Regions from separate parts of the Novosphingobium sp. TK46 genome, predicted to be linked through region 2. Evidence: riboswitches for the same ligand, from Rfam matches in the RefSeq annotation. Region 2 holds a riboswitch; the other holds the start of a gene.

Region 1 (15,140 bases), 1.5 Mb from region 2:
GAGATCCGGCGCGTCGTCACCAAACGCGATCCGGGACCGGCAGCGGCAAGCGCCGAAGCTTCCGCAACGCTGCCGGTACCGCGCGCGCTCATGCTCGGACCAGAGCGCGTAGCCGTCGGGATCGAGGTAAGGCGATCGGGGGAGACGCCGGCGACAGGCAGGCCAAGCGCCTCGCCAAGCGAGAGCAAGGCCGAGGCCTTATCCTGCGCGGTGGCAAGCATGGTCACCTGCCCCTCTCCCTCTTGCGCCAGCTCGAACGCGGCAAGCAGCGAGGCCAGTGCCGCGCCCTTGCGAAAGCCGAAGCCTGCCACGATCACAGAACGGTGCTCCATTGCACGATGGGATAGCGTGATCGCCAGCCGGTGCGGGTACCAAGCGGAACCGCATCGGCCAGTTCGATACGAAGCAGTTCCCCGCCCCGCAGCCCATGCCATCGGATCAGCAAAGCCTCAGACTCGAGCGTCACGGCGTTGACGACGAGGCGGGTGCCCGCAGTAAGCCTGGCCCACAGCACTTCCAGCAGTCGTTCCGACAGACCGCCACCGATAAACACCGCATCGGGTAGCGGACCATCGGGCAAGCCATCGGGCATGCGGGCGTTGAGTATCTCAAGGCGATCGACGCCGAGTGCGGCGGCGTTTGCCCGGGCGCGATCGGCACGGGATGGGTCCGCTTCGATCGCACAGGCGCGGTTCGCGGGATGGCTCAGCAGCCATTCGATGGCGATCGACCCCGACCCCGCGCCGATATCCCATAGCAGTTCGCCCGCACGTGGCGCCAATGCCGAAAGCGTGAGCGCCCTCACCGGACGCTTGGTGATCTGACCGTCGGATGCGAACCAGCCGTCTGCGCGTCCGGCGCTGCGTGGAAGAACATCACCTTCACCGGCGCAGTCGATACCCACCGCGACCGGATGAGCGACGTCGCCCCATACGAAGGCTGCCGCCTTGACGCTGCGCATACGCTCGCGCGGGCCGCCCAGCGCCTCGTGCACATGCAACGTCGATGCGCCGAAGCCCTGCTCGGTCAGATAACGGGCCAAAGTCGCGACCGCCTCGCCATCGCGCAGCAGTACGATCGCACGTCGTCCGGGGCAAAGTTCGGGGCGCAGCCGCTGCAAGGGCGCGGCGTGAAGCCCCAGGCACGATACGTCCTGCACCGCCCAGCCCAGCCGCGCGGCCACGAGCGAGAACGTCGATGGCGAAGGATGAGCGATCCACTCGCCCAGTTTCAGATGTCGCGTCACGCTGGTTCCGGCGCCGAACCAGAACGGATCTCCCGATGCCAGCATGACGACGCGCCGGCCACGGCGCTCCATGAGCATGGGCAGGCCATCGGCGAACGGCACCGGCCACTCGATGACCGGACAGGACAATGCGGGCAACAGCGCGAGGTGCCGCGCCGGCCCAATGATGAGCTCGGCCGCTGCCAGAGCAATCTTGCTTGCGATTGACAAACCTTCGGCGCCATCCTCTCCCACGCCGATGATCGTCAGCCATGCCGAAGATGCCGTGTCAGCCATGCCGAACGTCCTTTTGCTGGGCGGTACGACCGAAGCCAGTGCGCTGGCGCAGCTGTTCGCCGCCTGCGGCATCGTGGCGACGTTGAGCTACGCCGGACGGACCGAAGCTCCGCGCGCGCAACCCGTTCCCATCAGGATCGGCGGATTTGGCGGCGTTGAAGGGCTGGTCCACTATCTGCGGTCTCACCGCGTGACACACCTGGTGGACGCGACGCATCCCTTCGCCGCGACGATGAGTGTGAGCGCCGTCGAGGCGGCGAAACTTGCCGGCATTTCGCACATCGCGTTGACCCGTCCGGGCTGGGAGCCGGTAGCCGGCGATCGTTGGACCCATGTACCCAGCATTGCCGATGCCGCCGCCGCGCTCGCCAAGCCGCCGCTGCGGGTGATGCTGGCGCTGGGGCGCATGCACGTCGAGGCTTTCGCCTGTCAGCCACAGCATCACTATTTGCTGCGGTTCGTCGATTGGCCCGTCCAGCCACCAAAACTCCCGCGCCATACACTGGTGGTGGATCGCGGACCATTTACCGCCGAAGGAGACGAGCAGCTGATGCGCGACCATGGCGTCGAACTGGTGGTCTGCAAGAATGCAGGCGGCAGAGGCGCCGAGGCAAAGCTGATCGCCGCCCGCCGCCTTGGCCTGCCGGTGCTGATGATCCAGCGGCCTATGCTGCCGCCGCGCCACGTAGTTCACGATCCGCGAGACGTGCTCAATTGGCTGGGTCATGAAGCCGAACGCGGAGTGTAAAGGATTGGACCTGTCACACGTTCGATGATCCGGGTCTGGCTGGAGCCGACGATGACCATCGTGCGCATGTCCGCCATTTCGGGCAGTGCCGCGCCTAGCGTCGTCACGCGCAACTCCTCGTCCGGCGTGGTCACCGCCCGGGCGAACAGGATCGGGCGATCCTGACCGCACGCTTCGCGCAGCACATCCAGCACGCGCGAAAATCCTTCGGGCCGAGCTTTCGAGCGTGGATTGTAGAACGCCATCGCGAAGTCGGCTTCGGCCGCCAGCCGCAGTCGTTTCTCGATCAGCGCCCACGGCTTGAGGTTGTCCGACAGGTTGATAGCGCAAAAATCATGACCCAGAGGTGCCCCGGCCCGCGCGCTGGCGGCAAGCATGGCGGTAATGCCGGGTAGCACCCAGATGTCCAGTTCCCGCCAAGCCGCGTCCCCTGCTTCGAGCGCCTCGAACACCGCGGACGCCATCGCGAAGACGCCGGGATCGCCCGAAGACACCACCACCACGCGGCGCCCCTGGGCCGCCAGCCGCAGCGCATGGGTGGCGCGATCGAGTTCGACGCGGTTATCCGATGGGTGAAGTGTCAGCCCCTCGCGCGCGGGAACCCGCGCCACGTAAGGAATATAGCCGATGACGTCGGTCGCCTCTGCCAGCGCCGTGCTGACTTGCGGCGTCACCAGGGCATCATCTCCCGGTCCCAAGCCGGCAATGGCTAGCCAGCCGGGAATCATGGCCGGCGCCCCTGCCCATGGATTAGCAGGATCGAGAAGTAAGGCGTGACGTTTTCTGCCTCTATCAGCGGAGTGACGCGTTGGTTGGGCATCGCCGCGTGCTCGACCAGCCAGGCGGCCTGTTCACGCCCGGCAGCGGCGACGGCGCGACGAAGTTTGGGTAGGTTACGACCGATCTTCATCACTACCAGAGCATCGGTATCGCGGATACGGCGAACCAGCTCGTCTTCGGGCAAGGTAGCCATGGCGACTGTCAGCACGTCGTCGCCCCAGGTAATCGGCACCCCTGTCGCGTTCCACGCGCCCGCCATGCCGGTGATGCCCGGCACCACGTTGACCGGCACCACGCCCGACAATCGCGAGTGCAGGTGCATGAACGAGCCGTAGAAGAACGGATCGCCCTCACACAGTACGACGACGTCATCGCCGGCGCGGGCAAGCGCCGCGATCCGCTCGGTACTCTCAGTGTAGAACGCCGAAAGTTGCGCGTTGTAGCGCGGATCGGTCAGCGGGATCTCGGTCGTGACTGGATACTCCATCGCGATCTCGACCACGTCCGCACGCAGCATGCCTTCCGCAATACGACGGGCTTGTCCGGGCCGGCCAGCCTTGCGAAAGTAGGCGACGTGGCGAGCGCCACGAACCAGCCGATCGGCCCGCACGCTCAGCAGGTCGGGCGCGCCGGGCCCCAGACCAACACCGTGTATCGTTCCGCAAGGCACGGAAGGGGCAAGAGAGACCAGGCTCATTCGGCGCGGCTCGCCAGCGCGTTGATGGCGGCGACGGTGATGGCGCTGCCGCCAAGCCGTCCCTCGACGATGCAGCAAGGCACCGGTTGCTTCGCCCACAAGGCGGCTTTCGATTCAACCGCACCGACGAAGCCGACCGGACAGCCGACGATCGCTGCCGGCCGAGGACAAGCGGGATCCTCCAGCATGTTGAGCAAATGGAACAGTGCGGTCGGCGCATTGCCGATGGCCACCACCGCGCCGCCGAGATGCGGGCGCCATAACTCCAGCGCGGCGGCCGAGCGGGTGTTGCTCATCCGACGCGCCATGTCCGGCACCTGGATATCATGCAGCGTGCATACGATCGGATTGCCCGCGGGAAGCCGGCCGCGGGTTATCCCCTCTGACACCATGCGCGCATCGCACAGTATCGGCGCCCCGGCGTTCAATGCGGTCCGCGCCGCCACCCCAAAACCCGGCGAGAAACGGATATGGGGGCCAAGCTCCACCATCCCGGCGGCGTGGATCATCCGCACCGCGACAGGCTCCTCGTCCTTGTCGAAGCGAGCCAGTTCGGCCTCGGCTCGGATCATGGCGAAGGACTTGCGATAGATCGCGGCGCCATCGGTTTCATAGACATGCGGCATCAGGAAGCTCCGAACTGGCGCAGGATTTCATCTTGGGTGAGTGCCGTGTGGGAGGGGGGCGCTCCGGCACGCGCCTGGGTGGCAAGGTCGTAACGTCCATCGCGACCGGTCACGGTGATGTCCGCCGGCCCCGGCCGCGCGCAACCCTTGCCGCAACCCGACACGTGCAGCCGTCCTGCGACGAGCGGGGCCAAACGGCGCGCAAGATCCCGCGTGACCACGGTAGCTTGCGGACAGCTTGGTGCCCCGGGACAGGCATCGACATGGAGCAGCGGATCGTGCGGATCGTCCAACAGACCCGCTATGGCTCCGATCGAAACACCCTCCAACAAAACGACGCGCCAAGGCGTGAAGCGGACCGCCACTGCCGACGATTGTGTGATAGCTGCTGCGAGTTCATCGGCCTGGATACGTCCGAAGGCCAAACCATAGGCACTGCCCAGCTCGTGATGGCCTGGCGCAATAGGCTGACGCTGGCGCGATGGGGCGATGTTTCCGGTGGCCCAGGCGGGAAGCACTGGATCGTGTCTTGCCATGCGTCCCGCCGCCGCGCCGCCGCTCGCCACGAACCATCTCGTCAGGGCAAAGAGTGCAGCGACTTCCTGCCCCTCCGCGATGACAATGCCGTGATCCCGACCATCTGCTCTCAGAATAAGTTGGCCGCCCTCCCCGCGCTCGATACGAAAATCACCCGGCTCTTCGCGCAGGGTGCAGGTTGCTCCGGCGTCGATGACGAACCCCATCTTGCCCGGCAGGTCGGGTAGCTCATCGAGCCGTCCGAGCAATTCGCTGGCGATGCGGTGCGTGTCGTCGCCTGCCCGCCAATCAGGTGCGACCATGACGTTGCGACGGGTCTCGCGGATCGGGTCGCGATCTATCAGTGCGCCGGCCAGCAGTCGTTCGATCATGGCGGCCCAGCCCTCCGCGCCGATGCCGCGAAGCTGCAGGTTGGCGCGCCGGGTCAGATCGATCGCGCCGCTGCCGTGTGCCTGCGCCGCCTCGCACACAGACAGAACCTGCTCGCGCGTCAGCACGCCAAGCGGCGGTTTGATCCGGACCAGCAGGCCATCGCCCGCCATCATCGGGTGCCAGGCATCAGGGCACCATCCCTTGATCGCAAAGTCGCTCACCGCGCTTTACGCCGCCCGTGGGCTGCAAACGCAGGCGACACGCTTGGCGGAACCCTGCACGACATGAACACCGGCAACCTCCACACACCTACGGCGACGATGGCGGGGGCTTGCCGGCAGAACCGGTCGGCGCGCGACGACGGGCGGGCATGCCAAGGCACCCGAAACCCGCGCGACCATGCAGCCCCAGCCGCACAGCTTCGTCGCTCAGACGGAGAGTTACCGTGCCATGACCATCCCCTGGATCAGGCAAGAGCGACCGGTGCGCCGGCAGGTCTCCTGGCTCACGGGTCACAGCTTGATGCGCGCCTTCCCAGACAAAGCGCACGCGCCTCGTCCAGTGGCTGCTCTTCCAACGTGGAGAGCTTGCGCATCGCGCTATCCGCTTACAGTTGCAGGGACAGCCGCGGAGTTGGAGGCAAGCCCCCTCACCGCATTCCCGATTAAGCCCCTTGCGGGGGCACCGGCGCGATCAACAAAACACAGGGCTAGCCCCGCACTTCGGCGAAGCGCCTAGACCAAACCGAGCGCCAAGCCAATGGCTCTTGTCGTAGGCTCAGGCCGGAGCTTCGAGGGGATGGAACAGCCGGCCCTTTTCGACGAAGTAGATGATCACCAGCACCGCCACGCCGATGCTCAGGTAACCGACCGCGAGAGGCAGCGTGGTACCGGAATACGACTGGCCGATCGCAAACCCGACCAGCACGGCGCCGATGCTGGTGATGAACCCCTGCACCGATGATGCCGTCCCGGCGATATGCCCGACCGGCTCCATCGCCATCGACCCGAAATTCGAACCGCACAGGCCGATACAGGTCATGCTCGAGGCCTGCAGCACCATATAGCTCAACAACGTCTCGGACCCGGTCGCGATGATGCCGACGTGGATGATCGAAAGCGCGATGAGGCAAAGTACCGCGGCTTGCGAAATCCACCGGGTGCCGAGGCGCTCGACCAGCTGACTGTTCGCGAACGACGCCAAGCCCATCGCCCCGGCACAGATCGCGAAAAGGATCGTAAAGCGCTCCCCGGCACCGAATTCATCGACGAAAATCTGCTGCGCCGATGAGACGAAGGCGATGATGCCCCCGAACGTCAGCGACGCGGCGATCGCATAGCCGATCGAGAATCGATTGGTGAGCGTAAGTCGATAGCTCGATCGCAGGTTCGCCAGCGAAATCGCAACCCGCCCGGCATCCGGCAAAGTCTCCTTCAACCGCAGCAGCGTCCACGCGAGTACGAAGGCCGCAAAGCCGCCCAGCGCATAGAAGATGAACCGCCAGGGTCCGATCGTAAGCAGTGCCTGGCCCAGGGTTGGCGCCAGGATCGGCACGAGGAAGAAGATCATCTGCGCAACCGACATCGTCCGCGCCATCTGTCGCCCGGACGAGCCATCGCGTACGATCGCGACGGCCAGGACCCGAGTTGACGCGGACATCAGACCCTGCAGCAACCGCGCACTCAGCAACGCTTCGAACGTCGCCGAACTTGCCGCAAAGACGCTGGCTGCGACAAATCCGATCAGCGTGGCAATAAGCACCGGACGTCGTCCGAAACGATCGGCGAGCGGGCCATACACAAGCTGGCCGGTGCCGAAGCCAAGCATGTAAACCATCACCACCCACTGCCGGTGATTGGCCGCGGTCACTGCCAGCTCGCGACCGATCTGAGCAAGGGCGGGCAACATCAAGTCCACGCCCAGCGCGTTCACGGCCATCAATGCGGCTATGAAAATGATGAACTCGCGCGGGTACATTCCCGAGGAGGCGTGTTGCGGCTTCATTGTCGTTCTACTCATTGTTCGCTTCGGCATAGTGCGCAATCGACCCGGCTCAGCGCTCCCGTCCGGAGCCCGGCTGATCGGCCATAGCATGCACAGCATGACGCTTGCAGGCACGGATCACCCCATGCTGATCACCAGTCGATCAAGCGCACGGTGCCGGCGCAGCCGACATGCGGATAGACGCTTCACCATACCGTAAAGTTTCTTCTTGCGTGGAATATCAATACTCTTTGCGGACCATCTCATGTTTCGTGGCGGAATGCGGGGCCGATACGATGGATCAATCGTCGCCTTAAGCATCTCGCGACCCCTACCGCACGTCCGCCATTTCCACGGTCGTGACAGCCGGTGTCGTTATCGTTCTAGAGACTTCGCGATAGAGTTCCTCGCAGCGATTCAGCCACCGGTCCCTGGTAAACAAGCGCAGCACGCGATCGCGCGGCGTGCTGCGCGAAATTGCCATGGCCGGAGCGATGGCAGCCGCCAGCGCATCGACATCTCCTGCCGGTGCGAAAACGCCCGCCTCCCCGATCACCTCGCATGCGGCGCCCATGTCGAACGCTGCCACCGGCAGGCCGCAAGCCATCGCCTCGGCGGCGACCAATCCGAACGGCTCGTCCCAGCATGGGGTGAAGAGGAACAGCGATGCACGGCCAAGTTCCGCAGCAAGGCGCTCGCCTGACAGATGGCCACCGTACCGCACATGCGGACCAAGCAGGGGCACGACTTCGGCCTGCCAGTAATCGCCGTCTTCGATGCTACCATAAAGCGTGAGATCGATGCCAGCCTGCCGCGCAGCGCGCGCTGCCAGATGCGGCCCCTTGTTCGGTGTCATGCGACCGCACCATACAGCCTCGGCGTTACCGCGCGCGACGAAGGGCCACTTTGCCGGATCGATCCCGTTATGCAGCACCGTGGCCTGCGCGGGAGCACCTTGCGGCCACCAGGCCTGCAACTGGCGGGCGGAGGTAACTGTCAAGCGATGTCGCGGCGACGGGCTCGCCGAGACGAACCAGTGCAGAGCATCATACGGCGGCACATGAAGCGAGGTGACGGTGGGCACGATCGCCGTGCGCCGCTGCTCCAGCGGGAACCGGTGAAGGCTGTTGTTGTGTACCACGTCGAACCCACCGCCGGCGATGCGGTCACACGCGTCAGCATAGCCGGCGTCCAGGTGCGCGATCAGCGGAGCGGATCCGCGATGCTCCGCCCATGGAAAGGTAGCTTCGTAATGCGTGTCGACCACCGCGTCGATTTCGAAGCGTGGATCGCTGTCGCCCGAGGCGAACAGCGTCACCTCATGCCCGCGATCCTGCAAGCCCTTGGCCAAGTGCCAGCAGTGCGCCTCCATCCCACCGGCGAACGGCTCGGAGATCCGCTGGCGAACGTGGCCAAGGATCGCGATCTTCACGCAGCCACCGCGTCCTTTCTGGTGGGCGCGGTGGCGGTCGAAGGCACGACGTTCGCTTCCAGCCAGCGCAGCACCCGCGCGGTATTGGCGTAAGGTTGGTGGCTTTGCTGACCGGTCAGGGCAAGGTCTTCTTCGCCCGGGGCACGCAGGATGCGCACGGGATGGCCGGGCAAATCCTCGATCAAGCCCATCAGCTTGAAGGCGTGCAGCCAATGCCCCATCGTCCGATAGCCCCACTTGGCTTCGAACAACTGAGCATTGCGCACCACGCTTTCGAGATGGTGCACCGGCGGCATGTGGTGCGGGTGATACTGGTGATACGCCAGACCACCCTTTGCCCACGCGATCGGCACGCCGGCCTTGCTCAGCGTCTTGCCGAAATCGGTGTCCTCGCCGCCATAGCCAAAGTAGCGTTCGTCAAATCCGCCAACGTTCAGGAACGTCGCCCGCCGCATCGCGAAGTTGAGCGACCAGAAGCAGCGATAGTCCTGGCATATCTCGATCCCATCTGGCGGTGGGCCCCGACGATCCGAGTGCTTTACCGCCACTTTCGCGAACGCGTCGCTATTCCAGTCACCCTGTGTCGCACCCCCGGGAAGGTAGAGCACCTCGCCCATCAGAAGACCGTCGAATCCCGTCATGAAGCCGGAGTAGTCGGCGATCAACTCGGGAGCGGGAATGCAATCCATGTCCAGGAAGACGAGGATATCGCCGGAGGCCTCGTGCGCAGCGCGGTTGCGTGCCGCCGCCAGTGGCAGTTCCTCGCCCGCCACCATGATCTGACGGATCGGGAAAGGCGCTTCGGGCAGTTCGTAGCGTTCCGGTTGCATGACCGCCACGATCAGTTCGGTCGGCAGCTCGGTCTGCCGCGACAAGCCGATCACCACGTTGGCCAGATGATCGGCACGGCCCTTTGCCAAGGTGACAGCGGATATCGTGGTCATGGCAGGGCGGGCTCCTTGGGCAGGGGTAAGGGTGAATTCGGGACAGGCGAGTCCCACAGTCGATGGGCAAGATTCTCGAGCCAGGTCGCCGCGCGCAGCGCCGGCGCATCGTCGATCATGTCACGCTGGCGAGCTGGCAAGTGGCTGGCGAATGCTTGCTCCAATGCCGCCGACCAGCCATGCGCGGATGATGGCAGGTGCGGTTGTACGCAGGCGAGGCCGGCCGCCGCCAGCGCCGCAGCCTTGTGGTGCTGCTCGTCGAAATATCGCCACTCCGGCACCGCCAGCCATGGCCGGCTTGAAGCCAGGATCTGCTGACAGGTCGTGTTGCCCGTCGATGCTATGACGAGGTCGGCGGCGGCGATATAATCCGCGGCATTGTCCACCCATCCACGATGCTCGATGTTCGCGGGCTCGGTCGCGTGCCAATCGCGCTGGACCTTGCCGATGGTGATCCACCGCGTGCCGGGCGTCGTCCGAGCACCGACGCCCAGCGGGGCTTGAGCAAAGCCCTCCCCTCCACCGCCGGACAGGACTAGGATCATCCGATCAGTGCTGGATACGCCGATACGCTGGCGTGCTACATCGCGTTCGGGCACGCGCACATCGACGCCCAGCCCCCCTGCGAAGCAGGTCCTGGCACGCATGTCGGCATCCCAGTCTGGCTGAGCAAGTTGTTCGTGGAACGGTGCAAGCAAGCCGGCGGCACCATCATAGGCCGCGCGATGGCCGGGATCGCTGCGATCACCATGTTGCAGCACCTTCACGTGTGGAACCGAGCAAATGCGGGCTAGCTGTGCGATTTCCGCCGATACGTCGCAGATCATCAACGCGGGGTCGGCCTTGTCGAACCACTTGGTGATGGTTGCCATAGCATGCCTTATGCCCGGCCAGCCCAAGGGCGCGCAGTGCAGCGTCTCAGGCGTTCCCACCCAGTCCATCGACCCGGCTTCTCGCCCGGTAGGCTCGAACAACGATGGCAGTCGCACGATCTCGACATGATCGGGCAGCGATGGAAAGATGTCATCGCGCGCGCTGAAGATCGTGACGGGGCGTTCAGGAGGCAGCGCGCGGGCGATCGCGGCGCAACGTTCCGCGTGGCCCCGGCCCTGGTGATGGACGAAGTAGCCGAATGGACGCCTCATGCCGCCTCGCACACGGTCGAAAACGCTGGCGACACCAAGCCAAGCCGGGCGAGCCCTTCCAGGACCCCGCCGGCATGCGAGGCAGTCGCGCGGTACAAGCCATCACGCCGTAGCAAACCGTCCAGTTCACGGCTCGCATTGCCGACCACGATCGCCGAACCGCAAGCGGCCAGCATGTCGGCATCGTTTCCGCTGTCGCCGGCCGCAACGCACTGCGCGAGGGTTAGACCTGAAAGCCGCGCATAATGGGCGATAGCGGCCGCCTTGCCTCCCGCTGGCGAAAGGACGTCGATCAGCCGATCGTGCGAGAAGACCACACGCGCCGCAAGACCGGCCTGGGCCAGCGTCTCTTGGATAAGGGCGGCATCGACTGCATCGCCAAAGAAGCTGATCTTGTGTGGTCCAGCTGTCGCGCTCGGCTGAGGATCGATGGCCAGAGATGCCAGTGTAGCGGCGACGGCGCGGCGATCCCAACCCTGATCGAGGATTGCGGCATAATCCGCGCATTCGATCCAGCCGCCTTTGCCATCCGCCAGCATGATGCGCGTCCCCACATCGACGATGAAGGCATCCGGCAACGGCAAGCGCCATTGATCAAGGATGGCGCAGGCCGCCGTGAGATCGCGTCCCGTCGCGACTGCGAAAGGCAGGTCTGATCTGCTGTGCCAGGCCGCGAAGTCGGCTGCGCCCCGTCTGCATCCCGTCAGCGTGTTGTCGATATCGCAAACCAGCAGCCCCGGCGCCTTTGCTTCGCGGTAGATCTCGACCGACCTTTCGGCGTACCGAGCCCATGAATAGGCTTTGACCCCTGCCCTGCCTGCCGCCGCAAAGCGCTGGTGCATGGCTGTATCCGAAAGTATCGTTGTCAACGCGGCGGCAAGCGCATCCTCGTCGTGCGGATCGAAGATCAGGCCATGGCCGATCCTGTCGATGATCTCGCCCGGCCCGCCATTGCAGGTGGCAACAACCGGTACACCCGCTTCGGCCGCCTCGACCACCGTAAGACCGAAAGGCTCGTGAAACGCCGGATTGACGAAAATGCCTCCCTCAGCCGCCAGTTGGTAAAGAGCCGCAACATCGTCAGCATCGTGCATCGACGGCAAGGCCACCTTCCCGGTTAACTGGGGCGTTCGACATAGTGCCTGCAATTCTTCGAGCACGGCGCGCTCCTCGCCATTGGCGTGGCGGTGCTGTCCTGCCAGGATGACAAGGTTGGCGCTTTCCTGCAGCCACCCGTCCCCAGCATAAGCCCGCAGGAGCGCGGCGAGGTTCTTCTTTCGCACAGGCCTGGCAATCGCGAGGATGATCGGCCGCTGTGGTTCGAGGATCCAATCGCCCAAACGATCCACGATGGTGCCCTGTTTCTTTGTCCGTGGGCGTTGGGGTACACCCGGCGGCACGATCCTTACCCGATCATCCGTCACCGCTTCGTAGCGCCCGATCTGGCAATCAGCTTCGTCCTGCGACGATGCGATGATCGCCGCAGCGGTGCGCAATGCCAAGCGCTCGGCCTCGATCCGCGCTTCCAGTCGCGAACCACCCTCGGAACGTTTGTCTATGCCCAGTGCATGGGGGGTGTAGATGAAGGGAATGCGAAATCGCATTTGCGCCGCAAGCGCCACTGCGGCGGCGTCGGCGAAGTGCGCGTGAATGATGTCGGGAATTTGGCGCAGACCGGCAAGATAAGCGCAGAATGCGCTGGTAAAGGCCGGCAGTTCCGCGGCCAGATCCTCCTTTTCCACATACGCAAGGTTCGCTGTGGCTATTCGGCTGACCGACAGCTTGGGCCCTATCCGATCAGTCTCCTGAGCATGAACCGGGTCCAGTCGCGCGTCTACGAACAGACGGGTGACGATGGTGACAGACGTAACATGATCAAGCGCGGCTTGGTGACGCGCCGCATCCAGCACGTAGGCAATGTGACCTCCGGTATCGGCGGTTACACCAAATTCAACCGGTGGCTTTCGCAGACAGCCCCCCAGCGCGAGATGAATGATGTTCAATGCGGTTCCCTGTTAGCAGGAACCCGTAACCCTTCGCATGCTTCTTTGATCCTAATCTATAAAAATGGTGCCCATGCGGGCAATCGAGAACATAATTAATGTTAATTCGCGGACAGGGAGATGAACTTATCGACTGATATGGGCACCAACAACAGCCACACGTAACCAAGCAAGAATGGCTGCAAACAACCCGTCCGAGCCGGTAGCTATTTACGCAACCACTTGAGATTTCGCGGGTTGAACTTTCGCATCACCGTTGTCGGCGTGGCTATCGCGGATGCTCTAAAGACGAGGCACCATGCTCATCCGCGCGGGCTATAACCTGGCATTCCAATGCAACGTCGCCACTCCAATGATCGCGATGCTAAACATCCATCCGTCTCGGGTCGCTGATGTGCGTCTGTCAGAATCGCTGAATGCCAGCGATTGCGTAGGTCGGGAGGATTATCTGGATGCCTTCGGAAACGTCTGCACGCGCCTGGTCCTGCAGCCAGGCACCACGATGCTGTCCAGCAGCTTCGTGATCGAGGATGCGGGACTGTCTGATCCCCAACTGGATGCCGAACAACAGCCCGTCGAAAAGTTGCCCGCAGAGATCCTCACCTACCTCGTAGGAAGCCGTTACTGCGATACTGACCGCTTGATGTCCGAGGCATGGTATCTGTTCGGCGGCGTTGCCCCAGGATCGGCCCGCGTGAAAGCAATCGTCGACTTTGTGCATCACCATCTCACATACGGGTATTGTTATGCGCGGGCGACCAGAACAGCATACGAGGCCTATCAGGAACGCGTCGGCGTATGTCGCGACTTTGCCCATCTGGCAGTCGCCTTATGTCGGTGCATGAACATTCCCGCGCGCTATTGTAGTGGTTACCTCGGTGATATCGGCGTATCGCCAGTCGATGTCGCAATGGACTTCCATGCCTGGTTCGAAGTCTATCTTGATGGCCATTGGCACGCCTATGATGCGCGCCACAATGTCCCTCGCATCGGTCGCATTCTGATGGCCGCCGGCCGTGATGCGGCCGATACCGCACTCACGACCGCGTTCGGCTGGGCGCAGTTGCTCCACTTCGAGGTGATCGCCGACGAAGTGTCCAGCCTGTCTGAACGCACGATCGCGCGTTCAACCTCATTGCAGCCGCATGACGGTATCTTACACCTTGTTGCCGCCTAGTTCTCAGCCTGAAGTCCGCGGAGTAGTTTCTCAAAGCTTTTCCAATTTTTGACGGCAGCATCCAAAGGGTTCGCTGAACGAACGCTGCAGCAGCAAGCGTTGTGGCAATTATGTGCCAGCGCGATGGGTCGGTTGGAAGGCTGCCTGGCCTCGGAAAGAACGCGTTCGGCAGGTACTTTCACGCTACTTGCCAAAGAACGAAGCAGATGGTCATTGATCAATGGCGATGACTTACGGGTGTTTGCGCCTAGGGAGTTCAAGCCGCACCAAATGCGTACAGTCGCCCTTTTCGGAGCGACCGCACGCAGCAGGTCCCTTCATTTACAGTCCTGCGGTAAGCTTCAGGTAGCCGAATTGCCCTGGAACATCGTAGGTTATCGGGTCGAAATTGTTCAGGCTGCCGCGTTCAGTACCCTTGCGATCGAGCACGACGGACCCGTTCGGTGCCGACAATACGTACTTGGCTACTGAACTGATTAATGTAGCTAAACCAAAGCACCATGGCGTCGCCAGCAAAGCGTAGATCGCCGCAAGGTGTGGAGCTAACCGGGTGTGCTGCTGCCACCCGCATCTAGCGCTCATCAAAATGCCCGCCCAGCCGGCCTGTTGATCCTCTGCGTTTTTGACAGCATGGACGCCTCGTAAGCGGGCCCTGAAACCTTCTTGACGACAGCATCGCGTGAAACCCTCACTTCGCCGCAGTGGCCTCGATCTCGACGAGATAGGCCGGGCCGGCAAGGGCGGCGACCTGGACCGTGGAGCGCGTCACCGTGCCGGGGTTTTCGGGCGTGCCGAAGAACTGTTTGAAGCCTTCGTTCATGCCGGCAAAGTCCATCTTCCCATTCAGCGCGGGATCGCCGCCGACGAAGACGGTGAGCTTGACGATGTCGCTCATCGCGTAGCCATGCTCCGCCAGGATGGCCTTGATCTTGTTGAGGACGCTGACGGTCTGGGTCTTGGTGTCGCCCAGGTCGGACATAGTGATCTGCGCCGGCGGTACCTTTTTCGATGGGTCGATCGGCGAAGCCAGCTGGCCGCTGAGGTAAAGCGTGGTCGCGCCCGCCTTCACCGTTGCCGACTGCAGGATGAGCCCGGGCGGCGCGTTGGGGTGCTTGATTACCGTCTGCCCGTGTGCGCTCGCGGCCAGCAGCGAAGCGGTCAGGACGGTCGAGAG
Region 2 (15,140 bases):
AATTCGCCCGGCGGCGTGATCAACTTCATCTCCAAGACCGGCGATGTCGAAGGCGGCACTGTCCAGGTCGGAACCGGCGTGGACTATGACGAGAAGCGCCTCGACTTCGACTATGGCACGCATATCAACGACACGCTGCGCTTTCATGTCGGCGGTTTCTATCGCACCGGCGAAGGCCCGCGCGAGACCGGTTTCACCGCCTACAAGGGCGGCCAGGTGAAGTTGAACGTCACCAAGGATTTCACCGGCGGCTTCATCCGCATCTCGGGCAAGTATCTCGACGATCGTACGCCTGGCTACATGCCGGGGCCGATGCGCATCGCCGGCAGCAACAGTGATCCCGAATACTCGAACATCGCCAACTACAACATCAAAAGTGACTCGACGCTGTCACCTTATGTCACCAACCTGATCACGCTGGACGGCAACAACCGTTTCTCGCGCGTGAATTTGCAAGACGGCATCCATGCGGTGGCCAAGACGATCGGCCTGGAAAGCCAGTTCGAGATCGCCGATTGGACCATCTCCGAGAAGTTTCGTTATGCGAGCCTGTCGGGTGCGATGAACCTGGTGCAGCACGCGCTGACTCTTCCCGCGGCATCTCTGGCAGGACTGTTCGGCGGCGCCGGCGCCAGGCTGAGCTATGCCACCGGTCCCAACACGGGTCAGGCGATCAACGATCCGGCTTCTTTGAACGGAAACGGATTGCTGGCTTACACCGCGTCGCGTTCGATGAATATCAACTCGATTGACAACATGACGAACGATATCCGGGCTAGCCGCCAGTGGAACATCGGTTCTGGCATCCTTACGACAACCGGCGGTGTCTACAATTCGAAGCAGACCTTCGATGTGGATTATCTATTCGGTGCGACCGTGACCGATGTCCGTGGCGGCGGCGATGCCGCTCTGGTGAACATCACTCGCGCGAACGGCGTGCCGGCAACCCAGGCCGGGTTCCTGGCCTACACCGGCACCCCCGGGAGCTCGTCATTCCGGCGCAAGTATGACGTCGATTTCAACGTGACCGCGCCTTACGGCTCGCTCAACTACATGATCGGCAAGCTCGCGATCGGCGGCAGCATCCGCTATGACATGACCAAGGTCGAGGGCTCGCTGTTCGGTGCCGATCTGGGCGGTGGCCGCGTCGGCCTGATCTCGTACGACATCAACAATGACGGTGTGATCTCGGCCCCCGAGCGCAGCACTGCGGTGTTGCCTCTCGATCGTCCGGCACCGGTCAACTTCAAGTACGAGTACCTCAGCTATTCGACCGGTGTAAACTACCGCGTCGCCGAGCAGCTCGCACTGTTCGCCCGCTATAGCCGTGGTGGCCGCGGTGCCGCCGATCGCATCCTGTTCACGCCGATCGTGAGCGCCACGAGCGGTCGCCTGGTCGACGATCGTGCCGGCCACGATGTCGTCAAGCAGGCGGAAGCCGGCCTGAAGTATCGCCAGGGTGCGCTGACGCTCAACCTGACCGGCTTCTGGGCGAAGACGCGGGAGATCAACCTGCAGACGGTGACGCTGCCCGATGGCACGCTGCAGCCTTCGGTGATCGCACGGGGCTACAAGGCGATGGGTGCCGAGTTCGAAGGCGCGTTTCGCAAAGGGCCATTCAGCATCTCCGCCGGAGCGACATATACCCATGCCGAAATCGAGAGCGACGCATTGAACCCGGTTCTGGAAGGCAACACACCGCGTCACCAGCCCAAGTTCATCTTCCAGGCGACGCCGCAGTTCGAGATCGAGCAGGTCACCGTCGGCGCCAACTTCGTCGGCACCACCAGCAGCTATTCGCAGGACATCAACCAGCTGAAGATGCCGGGTTACACCGTGGTCAACGCGTTCCTCCAGTTCCGTCCTACTCGCGGTGTGCAGGTGGCGCTGAATGCGAGCAACCTGTTCAACGTACTGGGCCTGACGGAAGTCGCGCAGGGTACGATCCCCGCCAACGGCATCGTCGGTGTCCGTGCCATCAACGGCCGCACCATCTCCTCGTCGCTGCGCTTCGACTTCTAACGAACGCATCATGGCCGGGCGCGCAGGTTGCGCGCCCGGTTACCCTGGCGATGGCCGCGATTATCCAATGAAAGACTTCAAGATGTTTAAATCCATGAAGATCCCGAGGAAGCTGGGTCTGTCCTTCCTCATGATCTGTGCGTCCGCAGCGATCATGATGGTCGTCTTCTTCATGAACATCAGCATGATCAGCAATTCGACCGTTCAGAACAACGCCAGCCAGGAGCGCCACGCCAACGCGTTGGCGCTCGATACCGCATTGTTGCGCCAGAACAGCCAGCTGCGCGGCTTCCTGGTCACGGCGGACCCATCCTATCTCAAATCCTATTACGAAGGCCGCGACGATTACGATCGCATCTCGGCCGAGCTGGAACAGAACCTCGACGATCCCAAGCTCGTGGCGGCGCTCGTCAAGTCGCGCGAGGAAACGCTCAAGTGGCGCAAGGCCTGGGGCGATCGCCTGATCGCTCGTGTTCAGGCCGGCGACCGCGAAGGTGCACAGGAAGAAGTCCGTCGCGCCGGCAAGGCCGTGATGGTCAGCGACGCGGTGTTGCCGCTGCGCGAGATCCGCGATGCGCAGGTTGCCCAGATCGCCGAAAACTCCGCACGCCAGGATGGCGCGATCGCAAGCGCGACGAGTGTTCTGATCATCGGCGGCATCGCCCTGATCGGCATCGCCGTCACCCTGGCGCTGATGCTGAGCCGCATGATCGCTCGTCCCATCGCCGGATTGACCAAGACGATGGGCGAACTCGCCGGTGGCAAGAACGACGTCGAGGTTCCCGATGCCGATCGCGGCGATGAACTGGGCGACATGGCCCGTGCGGTTCTGGTGTTCCGCGATGCGGCGCTCGCCAAGCAGGCGGCGGATGCTGCCAGCTCGCGCGCCGATGCCGAACAGAAGCTGGTGGTCGAGACGATTTCGGCCCAGCTTTCCGAACTGGCCGGTGGCAACCTGACGGCCGAGATCACCCGCGACTTCCCGGGAGAGTACGCCGCGATCAAGACCAACTTCAACGCTGCCGTCGCTGCGCTGCGCGAGGTCATCACCTCGGTGATGGAATCGACCAGCTCGATCCGCACCGGTTCGACCGAAATTGCGCAGGCCGCCGAGGATCTGGCACGTCGCACCCAGGCGAACGCGGCCAGCCTCGAAGAGACGTCGGCCACGATCACCCAGATGGATGGTCGCCTGAAGGCCACCGCCGAAGCGGCCACGCGCACGGTCGAACGCGCCGATGGCACGATGGCCAGCGTCACCGGTGGCCGCTCGACGGCGGAAGAAGCGGTGCAGGCGATGACGCGGGTCGCGGACAGCGCCAAGGGTATCGACAGCGTGATCGAGGGGCTCGACAAGATCGCCTTCCAGACCCGCGTGCTGGCGATGAACGCCGCGGTCGAGGCCGGGCGCGCGGGTGAAGCGGGGCGCGGTTTCGCCGTCGTCGCCGATCTCGTCTCCGCGCTCGCGATGCGCGCCGAGGAGGAGGCCGGTCGCGCCCGGGGGCAGCTGACCGAGACGCGGACCGACATCGCATCGGCGGTGGGCGCGGTTCACAAGGTCGACAGCGCATTGGCCGATATCTCGGCGGGTGTGGGCGACGTGCATCAGTTGCTTGGCCAGATGGCGAGCGACAACATGGCGCAGTCCACCGCCATCACCCAGGTCAGCGTCGCGATCGGATCGATGGATCAATCGACCCAGCGCAACGCCGCGATGGTCGAGCAGACGTCAGCCGCCGCGCGCCAGCTCGCCAGCGAGGTCGGATCGCTGTCCGAACAGGCCGGCCAGTTCAAGGTCGAGGGGGGCAGCCACGCGGGATCCATCCAGAGCCGCCTTGGCGGCCGGGCCCAGCCCATGTCCAACTTCGCTATCCCGGCGCTGATGGACATCGGTGGTGCCAATGGCGAACAGGCCTGGCACTGAGGACCGCGACCGATGAACATGATGGCGCGCGTCGAACGACGCTGCGAGTTGAAATACCAGGCCGGTGTCGCGCGGGAACTTGGATCCTCCTTCGTGGCCTCGGTCCTGGAGGCGGGGCAACGCCAGATCGACCATGCTCCCAGGACGGCGGATCTCATCGCCAACTGGCCGAATGATCCTTCGGCGGCGGCGCTCGCAATGCGGTTCAACGCCGCGCTCAACGCGATTGCCCGGCGCGGCTCGCAATCGGATCTCACGTCGCTCTACAATGGCGAGCACGATGATTTCGACGCGGCGATCGCGGCCACGCTGACGCGGGAAGACGGCTTCATCGCCGAATGGATGCGCTATACGCCGCAGACCAACGAGGTTGGGCGCGCCGCGGCGATCGTGACCGCACTGATGGCGATGCGCCGGGTGTTCGATGCACCATTCGAACTGCTCGAGCTTGGGTCCAGCTGCGGATTGAACCTGAATTTGGCTCGCTACGCTTACGAGCTTGGCGGCGTGTCGGCGGGCGACGACAACTCGCCGATCCGCATTCGCCCCGAATGGCGCGGTCCCGCGCCGGCTTACGCGCCCGTCGAGGTGGTCAGCGCGCGAGGGGTGGATCTCAATCCGCTCGACGCCGGCGACGATGCCACGCGCGAACGATTGCTGTCGTTCGTCTGGGCCGACCAGCCACAACGCGCCAGGCGCCTCGAGCAGGCGCTGGCCATGGCCCAAAGTCACCCGCCGCGCGTGGACAAGGGCAACGCTGCCGACTGGCTGGCCTCACGCCTGACGACCCCGCAGGAGGCCGGCGTCTGCCGCGTCGTGTTTCATTCGATGGTGTTCCAGTATCTTGGCACGCGCGATCGCTATGCGATCATGCGCAGCATCCGACAGGCAGGGCATGCCGCGACGTGCGAACGACCGCTGGCGTGGATTACCTTCGAATGGACGCCAAAACGCAGTGAAGTGCAGCTTCTGCTGACACGCTGGCCCGACCAGCACACCCAACTGCTGGCAAGGTGCCACGCGTATGGCGATTGGATCGAGGTAATCGATCGACCCTGGCAGCGGACCTGATCCCATGCCCCGTGGAGAGCGCTGTGTGCCAGATGGTTCACAAAGCGGCCCATCTGCAACAGGCGCCGAGCTGAAGCCTTCTTGCGACATAAAGTCAGGAACGAAACAATCGCGACAGTACTTTAACAAAAGTAAGTTCGAGATAGGAGATGTCGTGACCGTCCCTGATGATGCAACGTGGCTACGCAAAGAAGCAGCGCGCTGCCGTCGTCTTGCATCGGGCGTCGCGGATACGCTTACCTGTGAGCGCCTGACTCTGCTGGCCGGCGAATACGATCAGCGTGCCACCGCTCTTGGTCGACCGGGGCACGATAGCTTCAGGATCGTACCGAAAATCCGCGGCTGATCTTCCTGCTTTGTTCCTGATGCTTGCCACTCTGGGCATCACCGCTCATTTCAGCGTCAAGGGCAAACCGGCCGTTACCAGCACCACTTGCCGACACGCGGCGGCCATCCGCTGGTTGAGCCTGCCCGCCTCGTCGCGAAACCGACGGGCGAGCGCATTGATCGGCACGATGCCCTGGCCAACCTCGTTGGTGACCAGCACGATGGGTATGCCGCATTCGTGCACCGCCGCTTCGAGCGCGCTGGTTTCCGACGCCAGATCGCGTTCCGCCAGCATCAGGTTGGACAGCCACAGGGTCAGGCAATCGACCAGGATCGCATCCGCCTGCTGCTGCATACGCCCGATGGCGGCGGGCAGTTCCAGCGGTGCTTCGAACGCGGTCCAGCGCGGGCCGCGATCGGCCTGGTGGCGGGCGATGCGATCCGCCATTTCGGCATCGCCCCGCTCGGCGGTGGCGATGAAGGCGAGCCGCCCTGTCACATTCTCGACCCTGTCCTGCGCATAGCGGCTCTTGCCGGACCGGGCGCCGCCGATGACCAGCATCGTCATGACCGTGGCTCGCGGGCCAGGGCGATCAGCGCATCGATATCCAGGTGCCGCTCCAGTTCGGCGGCGAGTTCGTCCAGCGCGGCATCCACGACCGCCGCGTGATCGGCCCCGGTGCTGCGCGCGCCGGCACGGCCCAGCACTGCGCGCCGCAAATCGCCCGAGGCGAGCAGGCCGTGACAGTAGGTTCCCATGACCCGCCCATCGGCGGACACCATGCCATCGCCAACACCATCGGCAAGGGTGGCGAAGGCGTTATCGTGGTCCTCGGCATCGGTGCGGCCCATGTGCATCTCGTATCCCTCGAACCCGGCGCCAAGCGCGGTGCCGGTGACGAGCCGCAAGGTCTTGCGCGGGGTCAACGTCGTGGTGGCGGCCAGCAGGCCCAGCCCGGCGATCCGGCTTGCTTCCCCTTCGATGCCGAGGGGGTCGGCGATCGAGCGGCCCAGCATCTGGAAACCCGCGCAGATGCCCAGCACCATCCCACCGCGCCGATGGTGCGCCAGGATGTCGATGTCCCAGCCCTGTTCGCGAAGGAACGCCAAGTCGGCGATCGTCGCCTTGGAGCCGGGCAGCACGATCAGCCCGGCGTCGGCGGGCAGGGGCGTCCCGGGCGGGATCATAGCCACCTCGACGTCCGGTTCGGCCTTGAACGGATCGAGATCGTCGAAATTGGCGATGCGCGGCAGCATCGGGCAGGCGATAAGCACGCGACCCGCCTTACGCGACGTGCCGCGTTCGAGGACGACCGCATCCTCGCTGGGCAGGCGCGAGACCGCCGCCAGCCACGGCACCAGGCCGAACCCGCGCCAGCCGGTGCGCTGCTCGATCCCGGCATAGCCATCGGCGAACAGCGCCGGATCGCCGCGGAACTTGTTGACGATGAAGCCGCGGATCATTGCGGCATCCTCCGGTTCGATCACCGCGCGCGTCCCCACCAGCGATGCGATGACCCCGCCGCGATCGATGTCGCCGATCAGCACCACCGGCACGCCGGCGGCGCGGGCGAATCCCATGTTGGCGATGTCGCCTTCGCGCAAGTTGATCTCGGCCGGGGAGCCCGCGCCCTCGACCACCACGATGTCGCAGCGGTCCTGCAGCCGGTGCCAGCTCTTGAGCACTTCGGGCAGCAGTCCGCGCCGTCCTTCGCGATAGTTCGCGGAACCCAGCGTGCCGCGCACCTGGCCGTGCACCACCAGTTGCGAGGTGCGATCCGCCTGCGGTTTGAGCAGGACCGGGTTCATGTCGGTATGCGGTTCGGCGCGCGAGGCGATCGCCTGCAGCGCCTGCGCCCGGCCGATCTCGCCGCCGTCGATGGTAACGGCGGCGTTGTTCGACATGTTCTGCGGCTTGAACGGCAGCACCGCAAGACCCCGGTTGACGAGCGCGCGGCACACGCCTGCGACCAGAACGGACTTGCCGACATCCGAGCCGGTCCCCTGAAACATCACAGCAGCCATTCGACACCTCCAGCCAGGATCCAGGCCAGCGCGCAAGCCCGCAGGAAGACGGTCCGCGCGCGCGCCATGTGCATCGCGCCCGGCGCCCCGCCGTCGCCGATCCACGGCTTGGCGGCGACCACGCCCTCATAGGCGATCGGCCCCGCCAGCCGCACGCCCAGCACGCCGGCCATCGCCGCCTCGGGCCAACCGGCGTTGGGCGAGGCGTGGCGTCCGTGATCGCGCCGTAGCACGCGCCAGCCGCCGCCGCCCGCCAGGCAGATCAGCACCGCACTCAGGCGCGCAGGGGCAAGGTTCATCAGGTCATCGAACCGCGCGGAAGCCCAGCCGAACGCGCGCAGGGGCGACTCGGGGTGGCCGATCAGGCTGTCGGCGGTGTTGACCGCCTTGTAGGCCCAAACGCCCGGAAGCCCCAACACGACAAGCCAGAACAGCGGTGCGATCACGCCGTCGCAGAAGCTTTCGGCCAGGCTCTCGATCGCGGCGCGGGCGATGCCGCGTTCGTCGAGAGCGGCGGTATCGCGCCCGACGATCATCCCCACGGCGCGGCGCGCGGCGGGCAAGTCGCCGACGGTCAACGCGGTCAGGATCGGCTGGTAGTGATCCAGCAAGCTGCGCTGCGCCAGCGCCGGCCAGGCGGCGAGCGCGATCAGCGGCCAGGCCCATGGTCCGGCCACCCGGCGCACGACCAGTTCGAAGACGAACGCGGCGCCACCGCTGGCGAGCACCAGCAGCACCAAGGTCGCCGCGCCCAGCACCCGGCGCTGCGCCTCTGGCCGACTGGCGTGGTTCCAGCCTCGCTCGCAAGCCGAGATGATGCGCGCGAACCCGCCGACGGGGTGGCCGATGCGGCGATACAAGGCGTTCGGCCAGCCGAGCCCGGCGTCGAGCGCCAGCGCGAGCAGGGCGACGGGATCGCTCATGCCAGCGCGGCGGCGAGTTGCGCGTCGATGCGGGCGAGCGCGGCGGCATTGCCGGGCAGGCCGAAGCGCAGCAGCCGCGGGTGATCGGCGAACGCGCGGGTCAGGATGTGAGCCTCCGCCAGCCGGGTGAACAGCCGCCCCGCCAGGGGGGTATCCACCAGTCTGAACAATGGGCAATCGCCCTGCGGGTGCAGCCCGTGGTGGCGCAGCACATCGTCGAGCCGCCGCGCCGTCGCCGCCAGATCGTGTCGTGTGCGGTCGATCCAGCGCCGGTCGGCATAGGCCATGGTCCCGAACACCAGCGCGGCGCTGCAGACCGGCCATTCGCCCTGCCGCTCGCGCAAGGCAGCCAGCACCGATCGCGGCGCCAGCACGAAGCCGAGCCGCACACCTGCGAGGCCGAAGAACTTGCCGAACGAACGCGTCACGATCAGCCGCCGGTCGTCCGCCACCTCGGCGGCGACGCTGGTATCGGGGGCGCAATCGGCAAAGGCCTCGTCGACCAGCAGCCAGCCGCCGTTGTCTTCTTGCCGCGCCAGTGCCGCCAGCACCGCATCGCGAGCGATGGTGGCGCCATCGGGGTTGTTGGGATTGCCCAGTACCAGCACGGACGGTTCCGCGTCATCCTGCGCGGAGATGGCGCGTGCCTGCGCAAAGGCGTTGACGTGCGTGCTGTAGCACAGCGGCGCATGCCGTCCCGGAAGCCGGAGCAGTTCGCCCAGCGCGCGCAAGCCGGTCTCGCTTCCGGGCACCGCCAGACACCGTGCGCGGTCGACTCCGAAATAGGCGGCGGCGCTGCGTTCGAGCGCTGCCAGCTCACCCGGATCGGGCAGGCCGCGCCAATCGATGACGAGGTCGTCCGGCGGTGACCAGGCGGTGGGATTGATGCCGGTCGACAGGTCCAGCCAGTCCGCCGCTGCGCCGCCGAACCGCGCCCGCGCATCACCCAGGCGGCCGCCGTGGTGGGTCAGTATGTCGCTCATGGCACGAAGATCAGCGCCGCGAGCATGGCGCTTTCCACCAGTTCGATACCCGCGCCATGCCCGTCGCCCGAGATGCCGCCGATCCGCCGCTTCAGCCACAGGCCCCAGATCACCATCGCCACCGGGGCGGCGAGCAGGGCGGGGGCAATATTCCATGCCGCGATGGCCAGCATCGCCAGCCATGCCGCCGTCACCGGCCAGGTCGCGCCCGCGCCGAAGGTGCTGCCAAGTCCGCGATGCAGCGGCGGCAGCGTGAGCGTCCACAGCAAAGGACCGATCCGGGCGACCACCGGCACCGCGATCAGCGGCAGCAGCGATGGCGCGTCCAGCGCGAGCCGCACCAGCACCAGCTTGGTGAGCAGTTGCAGGACGATCGCGGTCACGCCGAAGCTGCCGATGTGCGGGTCTGCCAGCACGCTGGAGAGTCGCGAGCGGTCGCCATGCGCGGCACCCGCCGCATCGGCGATGTCGCCCAGGCCGTCAAGGTGCAGGGCGCCTGTCATCCCTGTCCAGGCGAGCAGTGCCAGCAGCGCCCCGGCCCAGGGATCGCGCTGCAGGCCCAGCCACGCGCCGCCCGCCACGCACAGGCCGACGATCAGCCCGGCGACGGGAAACCATCGGATCGCGTGGCCCATGTCGCGCGCGTCGGCTTGCACATCGGGCAGCGGCAATCGCGTCATGAACTGGATGGCGAGGATGATCGCCTTCACGCGCGGTCGTCCGTGACCGGGCCGGTGTCGAGGCCGGTGACATGGCCGGCGATCGGCGATCCCGGCCAGATGCGCAAGGTGAGCAGCGCCCGGTACGGCAAGTCCAGCGCCCAGACCGCGCGGTGATCCAGCCCGGTCAGCACCGAGAGCGCCGCGCGCATGGCGCCGCCGTGCGTCACCACCAGCGTCGCGGTGTCCAGCCGGTCGAGCGCCTGGGAAACACGCTGGCGCAAGGTGGACCAGCGCTCGCCACCGGGCGGCGGGGCGGCGTCCGGATCGTCCCAGAAACTGGCCAGCGCCGATGGATCGACGCTGCCGGGCGCCATCCCGTCCCATGACCCGAAATCCAGCTCGCGCCAGGCCGGATCGATGGTGAGCGCGACATCGCGATCGCGTGCGCAGATCGCCGCCTGATCGCGGGCGCGGCACAAGTCCGAGGTCACGACGTGCCGGATCGCCAGCCCGGCGGTGCGATCGCGGATGATCGGGCAATCGCCGGTCATCGCCGGCTCGTCGGTATGGCCCAGCAGCAGGCCGGTGCGGCGTGGCGGGCCATGGCGCAGCAGGTGGACCAGTCGCTCGCTCATGCCCGCCCGGCGACCGCCGCCTCGGCAAAGGTCGCCATGCCGGCGTGCGTGGCGATCGCCGCCCGCACCAGCGGCACGGCCAGCGCGGCGCCGCTGCCCTCACCCAGGCGCAGGCCCAGCCGCAACAGCGGTTCCAGCCCGAGTCGATCGAGCAGCAGTTCGTGCGCGGCTTCGGCGGAGCAGTGCGCGGCGATGCAATGATGCGTCAGTTCGGGGTGGCGCGCGACCAGCGGCGCGATGGCGGCGCAGACGATGAAGCCGTCGAGCAGCACCGGCACGCGCATCAGTCGTGCCGCCACGACCGCGCCGGCGATCGCGGCGATTTCGCGTCCGCCCAGCCGGCGCAGGGTTTCGAACGGATCGCTGCAATCGTCGGCGTGCAAGGCCAGCGCGATGTCCACCGCCTCGCGCTTGCGTGCCAGGGCATCGTCGTCGATCCCGGTCCCCCGGCCTGACCAGAGGGCCGCATCGCCGCCGAACGCGGCGGCGCACAGGGAGGCGGCAGGGGTCGTGTTGCCGATCCCCATCTCGCCCAGCAGCAGCAGCTGGGTATCGGCGGCGACCGAGCGCGCACCCCGGTTCAGCGCGGTAAGGCAATCCGCCTCGCTCATCGCCGCCTCTTGCGCGATGTCGCCGGTCGGTCGGTCGAGTTCGAGCGGGACCACCGTCAGGTCGGCGCCGCATTCGCGCGCCAGGACGTTGATCGCGGCACCGCCGGCGGCGAAGTTGGCGACCATCTGCCCGGTCACCTCGACCGGAAACGCGCTGACCCCGCGCGCGGCGACGCCGTGATTGCCGGCGAACACCACCGCCCGCACGCGATCCAGCCGCGGCCGCGCGGACTCCTGCCAGCCGGCCATGAACAGCGCGAGTTCTTCCAGCCGGCCAAGCGAGCCTTGCGGCTTGGTCAGCTCCGCCTGGCGGGCGAGCGCTCCCGCGCGCGTCACGGCGGAGGCGGTCGGTAAGGCGCGCAAAGCGTCCAGAAAGGCGCTGCGATCCGCGAACGCGATCATGTGCAGACGAAGCCCTCGGGCGGGGTGCGCACGATAAAATGCCCCTTCACGCCCTGGGGCCATTGGGCGAAGCGTACCACGCCTTCCTCGCTGGCGGCGTGCAGCGCGGCATAGGTCAGGATCGCATGCGCAGCATCGCGATCGGGCGTGAAGTCTCCCAGCACGTAGCCGACCTTGCCGGGCGCGCGGACGTGGATGACGCAATGACGCTTGCAGGCGAACAGGCACGGCATCTCCTGGACCGCCACGCCGGCAAGTTCGGGCTCGGCCGCCTGCACCGCGCGCATTTCCTGCGCGAGCAATGCGCCGCCGCGTTGCCCGGCGCCGTCCTCGCGCTCGTCGGTGGATACGCGGCACGTGGAGCAGACCACGACGGCGGCCTCGGCATTGACCGGCTGCAGCATTTGGCTCTCGCTCCCTCATCGCAAACAACGTCGGACCTTGCCGGTCGACCAGTGCAGGGGAAGCGCGCACGATCCCCGGCGCGAGGGGCGGGGCACGACATGACGCTCCCTTGCGCGGATGTCGCGGCAAGGCAGTGGCTGTCGTTGCGCAAGGGAGCCCGGCGCCGATGCGCAAGGCGACCTCGAACACCCGGTGCACCCTGCCCGGATGAAGAACGACCGCGACCGGCAGGTCTCCTGGCTTGCGGGTCGTCGCCGGTTCCGGCCGCCTTCTCGGGACTTTAGATCCCAATGGCAGATTGGCCGGATGGCTCACCGCTCACAGTTGCAGGGGCAGCCTCGGGGCTTTCACCCGAGTTCCCTTTTGATCCCCATGCGGGGAACCTGTCGCGGTGGGAGCCCTATCGTGCGGCCATAGGCGACGCAAGCGGCTCTTGCTTGCGATGGGCCGGCACATGGCATATCCGCCGCCGTCTTCGATGAAAGTCCCCTCACCCATGGATCGACGCCTGCATCCCTGCCGTGGGCACGCGCACCTCGGCGCCACGAGGGTCGGGGTTTGAGCCTCCAGGCGGAACAGTGCCCGGCGTTCCTGATCTCGGCGCCGTCCTCGGGGCAGGGCAAGACGCTGGTCACCGCCGCGCTCGCCCGCATGCATCGCGATGCCGGACGCCGCGTGCGGGTGTTCAAGTGCGGGCCGGACTTCCTAGATCCGATGATCCTCGAACGGGCGAGCGGGGCGCCGGTCTATCAGCTCGACTTGTTCATGGTGGGCGAGGCGGAGTGCCGCCGCCTGCTCCACGAAGCCGCGCGCGAAGCGGACGTGATCCTGGTCGAGGGGGTGATGGGTCTGTTCGACGGCGACCCCTCCGCCGCCGATCTTGCGGTGCGGTTCGGCTTGCCGGTACTGGCGGTGGTCGATGGTTCGTCGATGGCGCAGACGTTCGGCGCGCTGGTGCTTGGGTTGGCGTCGTATCGCGAAGACGTGACCCTCGCCGCCGTCCTCGCCAACCGGGTCGGCAGCGCCCGCCATGCCGAGATGCTGGAGGCCGGCGTCCGGGGCGGCGTGCAGTGGCTGGGCACGCTGCCGCGCGATCCGCACTCCGCCTTTCCCGAGCGGCACCTCGGGTTGGTGCAGGCGGCCGAGATCGCTGACCTGGAAACCCGGATCGCGCGCGCGGCTGCGGCGCTTCCGCCTGGCGCGGCGTGGTTGCCCGATCCGGTGCGCTTCGATCCGCCGGATGTCGGCTCCACGCCCGAGGCACTGCTGCGCGGCGTGCGCATCGCCATCGCGCGCGATGCGGCGTTCGGGTTCATCTATCCGGCCAATGTTTCGTGCCTGCAGGATCTGGGTGCCGAACTGCATTTTTTCTCGCCGCTGCACGACACGGCGCTGCCCGAATGCGAAGCGATCTGGCTACCCGGTGGCTATCCCGAGCTGCACAGGCACGCGTTGTCCGCCAATCGGCCGATGATCGCGGCGATCCGCGCGCACCATGCCGCCGGCAAGCCGATGCTGGCCGAGTGCGGGGGCATGCTCTATTGCCTCGATCGGCTGGAGGGACGGCAGGGCGATAGCGGTGGCGGCGGCGGTAGCGGCGGCGCGGCGATGGCCGGCATCATCCCCGGCACCGCGACGATGCAGGCCCGCTTCGCCGCGCTGGGCATGCAGCAGGTGGAGATGCCCGGCGGCACGCTGCGCGGCCACACCTTCCATTATTCCAGCACCGTCACGCCGCTCGCTCCCGTGGCGCAGGCGATGCGGCTGGATGGGCGCGAGGGCGAGCGGATCTATCGCTGCGGCGGCCTTACCGCGACATATGCGCACTTCTATTTCGCATCGGCCCCGCAGGCGATCGCGCAAATCTTCGGCGCTGCGCTTTAACGCACGTAGCTGGCGCCGTTGGCATCCAGCACCGCGCCGGTCATCGATGGCGGTGCGTCAAGCGCCAGGAACGCGCCGATCGTGGCGATCTCCTCGGGCTGGGCGACGCGACCCAGCGGGATGTCGGCCAGCAGCTTGTCGCCGCCCCGGCTGGCGAGATAATCGTCCGCCATGCCGGTCATGGTGAAGCCCGGGCAGATTGCGAAGGCGAGGATGCCTTGCGCCGCATAACCGCGCGCGATGGTCTTGGTCATGCCGATCATCCCGGCCTTGGATGCGGCGTAGTGCCAGTGGGCGGGACTGTCGCCGCGATAGGCGGCGCGGCTGGCGACGTTGACGATCCGCCCGCCGGTGCCGCTCGCCTGCCATGCCAGGATCGCCCAGCGCGACAGCAGCGCCGATGCCTCAAGGTTGATCGTCATCGTTCGCCGCCACTGATCGCGCCATGCCTCGTCCGCCTCGTCCAGCGGGCAGGCTTCGAACACGCCGGCGTTGTTGATCAGCACGTCGATCCGATCATCGAGCCGGTCGCGTGCCTTTGCCCACAGCTCGGCGGGGCCTTCGGGCGAAGCGAGGTCGGCATCCGCGCTTGCGGCGGCGAACAGCTTTACGTCACGGGTCCGCAGCGTTTGGGCAAGCGCGGCGCCGATGCCTCGGCTGGCGCCGGTCAAAAGGATGTGCGTGGTCATGTCGCCATGCCTAACCCGGCCGGGCTGCGAGGGGAAGGCGGTGAACCGCGCCGGTGCTGCGATCCCCAGGGAACCCTCGCGTGCCTGTCTGCGCTACTGCAAGGCTGCGGCACCCGGCCGCTGGCGACAGGAGGGTTGAGACGATGACCGAAGCCACATGGGGGGACGACACCACCACGCCCCGGATCGACTGGCGCATGAGCGCGGCGCTGCAGAACGTGCCGCGCGGCGATGGCGATCTGGCCGAGGTCACCAACCTGGAAGGCGCGGTGCGGACGTGGCTGGAACTGGACGCGGCGCACAAGGACAACGCCACGCTGACGCCCGAGCATCCGATCCTGATCGACGGCGCCACCCACACGCACTTCGCGGCCGAAGGCATCGCCCTGCTGGCAGAGCAATTGCCGCAACGCTAAGCGCATCCGAATTGCTGCAATGCGGTAGCGCATGGTTCCATTTGTCCGCGATTGCGGCCATAAGGCGCTGACCATTGAAGCTGTCGTTTGCGGCGGCGCAGCAGAGCAAGATGACATCAAGGCAGGCAGGCTCCAGCGCGGGGCTCGATTTCGGAACCACC

Evidence for each region. Region 2 has a riboswitch for cobalamin ahead of ACXJ1Z_RS10840 (DUF1636 domain-containing protein). Riboswitches for the same ligand answer to the same signal wherever they lie in the genome.
Region 1: another riboswitch for cobalamin. It lies ahead of ACXJ1Z_RS17870 (ferredoxin-like domain-containing protein); the one in region 2 lies ahead of ACXJ1Z_RS10840 (DUF1636 domain-containing protein).

The regions. Positions count from the first base shown of each region.
Region 1 covers NZ_CM143963.1:3,744,616-3,759,755, forward strand. The annotation lists gene ACXJ1Z_RS17840 (cobalamin biosynthesis protein) at 1-332, opposite strand, end outside; gene cbiE (precorrin-6y C5,15-methyltransferase (decarboxylating) subunit CbiE) at 314-1,522, opposite strand; gene ACXJ1Z_RS17850 (cobalt-precorrin-6A reductase) at 1,521-2,270, shown strand; gene cobJ (precorrin-3B C(17)-methyltransferase) at 2,246-2,998, opposite strand; gene ACXJ1Z_RS17860 (precorrin-2 C(20)-methyltransferase) at 2,995-3,747, opposite strand; gene ACXJ1Z_RS17865 (precorrin-8X methylmutase) at 3,744-4,373, opposite strand; gene ACXJ1Z_RS17870 (ferredoxin-like domain-containing protein) at 4,373-5,503, opposite strand; cobalamin riboswitch at 5,756-5,986, opposite strand; gene ACXJ1Z_RS17875 (multidrug effflux MFS transporter) at 6,060-7,286, opposite strand; gene ACXJ1Z_RS17880 (glycosyltransferase) at 7,597-8,697, opposite strand; gene ACXJ1Z_RS17885 (glycosyltransferase family 2 protein) at 8,694-9,641, opposite strand; gene ACXJ1Z_RS17890 (glycosyltransferase) at 9,638-10,786, opposite strand; gene ACXJ1Z_RS17895 (HAD-IIB family hydrolase) at 10,783-12,789, opposite strand; gene ACXJ1Z_RS17900 (transglutaminase-like domain-containing protein) at 13,088-13,966, shown strand; gene ACXJ1Z_RS17905 (RidA family protein) at 14,655-15,140, opposite strand, start outside.
Region 2 covers NZ_CM143963.1:2,240,599-2,255,738, forward strand. The annotation lists gene ACXJ1Z_RS10790 (TonB-dependent receptor domain-containing protein) at 1-2,022, shown strand, start outside; gene ACXJ1Z_RS10795 (methyl-accepting chemotaxis protein) at 2,117-3,946, shown strand; gene ACXJ1Z_RS10800 (DUF2332 domain-containing protein) at 3,959-5,017, shown strand; gene cobU (bifunctional adenosylcobinamide kinase/adenosylcobinamide-phosphate guanylyltransferase) at 5,409-5,906, opposite strand; gene ACXJ1Z_RS10810 (cobyric acid synthase) at 5,909-7,369, opposite strand; gene cbiB (adenosylcobinamide-phosphate synthase CbiB) at 7,357-8,292, opposite strand; gene ACXJ1Z_RS10820 (aminotransferase class I/II-fold pyridoxal phosphate-dependent enzyme) at 8,289-9,275, opposite strand; gene cobS (adenosylcobinamide-GDP ribazoletransferase) at 9,272-9,985, opposite strand; gene ACXJ1Z_RS10830 (histidine phosphatase family protein) at 9,982-10,572, opposite strand; gene cobT (nicotinate-nucleotide--dimethylbenzimidazole phosphoribosyltransferase) at 10,569-11,585, opposite strand; gene ACXJ1Z_RS10840 (DUF1636 domain-containing protein) at 11,582-11,989, opposite strand; cobalamin riboswitch at 12,200-12,392, opposite strand; gene ACXJ1Z_RS10845 (cobyrinic acid a,c-diamide synthase CobB) at 12,549-13,874, shown strand; gene ACXJ1Z_RS10850 (SDR family NAD(P)-dependent oxidoreductase) at 13,871-14,563, opposite strand; gene ACXJ1Z_RS10855 (hypothetical protein) at 14,707-14,979, shown strand; gene ACXJ1Z_RS10860 (Hsp70 family protein) at 15,090-15,140, shown strand, end outside.